2 regions of the Arthrobacter sp. UC242_113 genome follow, and region 2 is predicted to be linked to the other one. Evidence: riboswitches for the same ligand, from Rfam matches in the RefSeq annotation. Region 2 holds a riboswitch; the other holds the start of a gene.

Region 1 (2,448 bases), on a different replicon from region 2:
TGATGGCCTTGGGAAGGTTCTTCTCCGGGTTCTTGGCCTCCGCGGCCGTGGTGCCCACCAGTTCAATGCCCACAAAAGCGAACACAGCGATCTGGAAACCGGCCACAAAACCCATGAATTCATTGGGGAAGAAGCCGCCATGGCTCCACAGGTTGCTGAAGCTTGCCTGCCCGGCGTCACTCTGGAAACCACTGAAGATCATGAACATGCCCACGATGATCAGGGCGGCGATGGCGATGATCTTGATGAGGGCGAACCAGAATTCGGTTTCACCGAACGCCTTGACCGTGGCGAGGTTCAGCACCAGCAGGATGGCAACGGTGGCCAGGCCCGGAATCCACAGCGGCAGTCCGGGCCAGAGCTCGCGGGAGTACCCGGCGATGGCGATGACGTCCGCGATCCCGGTAATCACCCAGCAGAACCAGTAGGTCCACCCGGTGAAGAACCCCGCCCAAGGCCCCAGCAGGTCGGCGGCGAAATCGCTGAAGGACTTGTAGTTCAGGTTGCTCAGCAGCAGCTCGCCCATGGCCCGCATGACGAAAAAGAGCATGAAGCCGATGATCATGTACACGAAGATCACGGACGGCCCGGCCGCGGAAATGGTCTTGCCGGAGCCCATGAACAGGCCCGTGCCAATGGCGCCGCCGATGGCGATCAGCTGGATGTGCCGGTTGCTCAGCTGCCGCTCCAGGCGGGGAGCCTCACCGGCTGGGGAACTGGGTGTCGAGGCAGGGGGATGAATCGTCATAAGGAACTCCATCGTTCGGTGGTCAATAGCCACACTGATTCGGTTCCTCCCCGCTCTGTCTTGGACCTGAGAGATTCCGCGGACATGGTCTTCCGCTTGCACCGTCGGTGAGACAGGACGCGCCTGCCTGCTTTCCAGAGTTGCCTCGCCGCGGCGGTACGTGGGCCTGAGAGTTTCCTGGGGAGGGTTTGCTCCTACGGCGCCTGCTGAACGTACCGGCAGGGCTCTCCCGCCGCAGATCGTAAGCTTTTTCAATTATGTAGAGAAAAATCTCGCGTGGTGACGGCGGGCGTCTTCCGGCGTGGGCCGGTCAGCGCAGCCCCGCTGGCCACCGGATCAGTGTGGTCTCCGTCACGAAGAAATGTCAAACGGGGACCTCCGATTTGGCCTCGACGCGAATCTCCTGTAACTTGTGAGCCGAATCACCCCACATCTTCATAGCCTTTCGAACCGTGGCGGGAGAGTCCTCCCAGTCATTCACCGGGCAGGCGCCGTAGGAGCAAATCCTCCCCAGGAATCTCTCAGGCCCCCGTACCGCCGCGGCTAGGCAACTCTGGAAAGCAGTTCGGGTAACCGGGCTCACCGACGGTGCAAGCGGAGAACCAACTCCGCGGAATCTCTCAGGTCCAATACAGAGCGGGGAGGAACCCAAACCATGCCGTGCCACACGTGGCCGGCCAAACCTGGAGTTCCTCATGACGATTCAATCTCTTCCTTCAACGTTTGCCGACCGGCATATCGGCGCCCGGCGCCAGGCCGACATCGACACCATGCTCAAGAACGTCGGCTATGACACCGTCGATGGCCTCGTGGATACCGCCGTTCCGGCGTCCATCCGCCAGGAGAACCCCCTGCGGCTCACAGCTGCCCTGAGCGAAGTTGAGGTCCTGGCCGAGCTTCGCCGCCTGGCCGCCAAGAACAAGACCGCCGTGCAGATGATCGGCCAGGGCTACTACGACACTGTCACCCCGCCCGTGATCCGGCGCAATGTCCTCGAAGCCCCCGCCTGGTACACCGCGTACACCCCGTACCAGCCTGAGATCTCGCAGGGCCGGCTGGAGGCGCTGCTGAACTTCCAGACCATGGTCCAGGACCTGACCGCACTGCCGGTCGCCAACGCCTCCCTGCTGGATGAGGCGACGGCGGTGGCCGAGGCTGTGCTGCTGATGCGCCGGGCCAACAAGAAGAACGACGGCAAGACGGTCCTGGACGCCGACTGCCTCCCCCAGACCATCGCCGTCGTGCTTGGCCGCGCCGAAGCCCTCGGCTTCGAGGTCGAGGTGGCGGACCTTTCCCAGGGACTGCCCGACGGCGACATCAACGGCATCGTCCTCCAGCAGCCCGGCGTTTCGGGCCGGGTCTGGGACCAGACCGGCGTCATCGCCGCCGCCAAGGAGCGCGGCGCGCTGGTGACCGTGGCCGCTGACCTGCTGGCCCTGACCCTGATCACGCCTCCGGGTGAGCAGGGCGCCGACATCGCCGTCGGAACCGCCCAGCGCCTCGGGGTCCCGCTGTTCTTCGGCGGCCCGCACGCGGCGTACATGGCAGTGCGCACCGGCATGGAGCGCACGCTCCCCGGCCGCATCGTCGGCGTTTCCAAGGACAACGCCGGCGCCCCCGCCTACCGCCTGGCGCTGCAGACCCGTGAGCAGCACATCCGCCGGGAGAAGGCCACGTCCAACATCTGCACCGCGCAGGCG
Region 2 (2,448 bases):
AAAGGCATCACGGAAGGCCCGTGCGCGGCTGCGGAAGTGGTCCTCGGAGATGATATAGGCGGGTGTCCCGAACCGTTGAGCCAGCTCAGAGACAGGCAGTCCGGCGATAGTGATTTCACCCGCCTCGGATCGAGACACTCCCTCGGCCCAGATCACCGGATTGAGCTCGTTCGGCTCAGTGGGGACCGTAAGCCACTCAGGGGCGATTGGAGACTTTAACTGTTGGGTTTTCTCTGTCGTCGACATAACTCGATTGAGGCCTCGTTCTGGTTTTTACCGCTGGACGTCTTTGGAAGCGGCCAGGGGACCGTGGGGATTCGTGTGAGTGTCAGTACAACAGGGCAGGCGAACGCGATCAATGAGCATAGGTGAAAGGGATTATGTACAAGGTACAGAAGAGCTTAAGGTGCCTCTCTTTCAGGTTGCAGACCAACATCTGACTCATCTACGGTGTGAAGCGAATCACCTACATCTCAATAGCCTTTCGAGCCGTGGCGGGAGAGTTCTCCCCGTCATCACCGGGCAGCGCCGTAGGAGCAAATCCTCCCCAGGAATCTCTCAGGCCCAAGCACCGCCGCGGCGAGGCAACTCTGGAAAGCAGCCGGGCAAGCCTGGCTCACCGACGGTGCAAGCGGACTACCACTTCCGCGGAATCTCTCAGGTCCAATACAGAGCGGGGAGGAACCCAACCATGCCGCGCCACCCGTGGCCGGCCAGACCTGGAGTTCCTCATGACGATCGCATCCCATTCATCATCCTTTGCTGACCGCCATATCGGCGCGCGTCGCCAGGCCGATGTGAACAGCATGCTCAAAGCCATTGGCTACGACAGCGTTGATGGCCTGGTGGACGTTGCTGTTCCTGATGCGATCCGCCAGTCCAAGCCGCTTGCGCTCAGAGATGCACTGAGCGAGGTTGAGGTGCTTGCAGAACTGCGCCGCCTTGCAGCCAAGAACAAGACCGCCGTTCAGATGATCGGGCAGGGCTACTACGACACCGTTACGCCGCCGGTGATCCGCCGCAACATCCTGGAGGCCCCGGCCTGGTACACCGCCTACACGCCGTACCAGCCGGAGATTTCCCAGGGTCGGCTCGAGGCGCTGCTGAACTTCCAGACCATGGTCCAGGACCTGACCGCGCTGCCTATCGCCAACGCCTCACTGCTCGATGAAGCAACGGCTGTCGCTGAAGCCGTCCTCATGATGCGCCGCGCCAACAAGAACAAGGACGCTCGCGACGGCAAAACTGTCCTGGACGCCGATGTCCTTCCCCAGACCATCGCCGTCGTCAAGGGCCGCGCCGAGGCGCTCGGCTTCGAGGTTGAGGTCGCCGACCTGTCCAAGGGCCTGCCCGACGGCACCATCAACGGCATCGTGCTCCAGCAGCCCGGCGTCTCCGGCCGCGTTTTCAATCAGGGACCGCCCCCGCAGACTGGCCCATCCAACGGAGATGGGCACCCACTTACTCATTTGAGCATTTGAGTAAGCGGGTGCCCGGCCTGTTAGGCGGCTTCCTGTTCCAACCCGAAGAGCTGCTGCGCGAGGTCGATCAGGTGCTGGGGCACATTGCCTTCATCCCCGTCGCGGGTCTCTCCCAGGAACACGACGTTCCCGCAGAAGACGTCTGACAGCATCCGGGTTTTTTCGAGGACCAGCATCGCGGTACGGCGGTTCGGGGGAAGGTTGAGGATTTTGCCTTCCTCGTTCAGGTAGAAGTGCCAGTCATCGCCACTCACGGCTTCGATGTTCCCGGCCACGAGGGTTTGCAGGGTCTCCAACCCGGCGTCGATGGTTTCCACGCGGGCCGGTTCATTCAGGTCGGCGGGGATGATCAGGGCGGTGCAGATGCTCATGAGGGTTTGTCCTCTCTCAGATGATATGTCTTGGGGTGGTGCGGTGCCCCGCCGCTCTCGGCGGGGCACCGGCTCGGATAGGGTTAGGCCGCGTCCGTGAGGGTGCAGGGCATCCGGTAGCGGCTGGGCATTTCGGCGGCGGCTTCGGGCAGGTCGTCGGGGCCTTGGGCCTGTCCGTTCTTCCAGTGGAAGAACGCCTGCTCACTGATCGCGGTCCAGAATCTGCCTTTTGTCCTGAACCAGTAAGTGCGGACGTCGCCCTCGCAATAGGTGGCCATGCCGAACAGGTTGCCGATCTCGTCCGCGGTGCGGATCCCGGCGACCATGACGTAAGGCCACTGGCCCAGGTCCCAGCCGTCGCAGCCCCAGCTGGGGATCACGGCCCAGCCGTGTTCTGCGATGACGTCCATCCAGTCGTACCCGTCGTTCATGTGGTAGTCGATGAGCACGGGTACGTCGTGGACCGTTTCGCCAGTGTCAGCGGTGGTCACGGTCCTCTTAGTGACTGCGTTCATGGTGGTGCTCCTTTTTGCCGAAAGGGTTGGTGGGTGGGGCGGCCAATGGTGACCGGCCAGCTCCCCTTCTCCCCCGTTGTT

What was found. Region 2 has a riboswitch for glycine ahead of ACHMXB_RS22095 (glycine dehydrogenase (aminomethyl-transferring)). Riboswitches for the same ligand answer to the same signal wherever they lie in the genome.
Region 1: it holds a riboswitch for glycine, as region 2 does, so the genes downstream of both, cycA (D-serine/D-alanine/glycine transporter) here and ACHMXB_RS22095 (glycine dehydrogenase (aminomethyl-transferring)) in region 2, are expected to answer to the same signal.

What each region holds. Positions count from the first base shown of each region.
Region 1 covers NZ_CP171968.1:4,047,557-4,050,004, reverse strand. The annotation lists gene cycA (D-serine/D-alanine/glycine transporter) at 1-748, opposite strand, end outside; glycine riboswitch at 893-990, opposite strand; glycine riboswitch at 1,195-1,295, shown strand; gene gcvP (aminomethyl-transferring glycine dehydrogenase) at 1,444-2,448, shown strand, end outside.
Region 2 covers NZ_CP171972.1:60,606-63,053, forward strand. The annotation lists gene lysA (diaminopimelate decarboxylase) at 1-246, opposite strand, end outside; glycine riboswitch at 486-584, shown strand; partial or broken gene ACHMXB_RS22095 (glycine dehydrogenase (aminomethyl-transferring)) at 732-1,412, shown strand; gene ACHMXB_RS22100 (DUF3846 domain-containing protein) at 1,502-1,852, opposite strand; gene ACHMXB_RS22105 (hypothetical protein) at 1,936-2,367, opposite strand.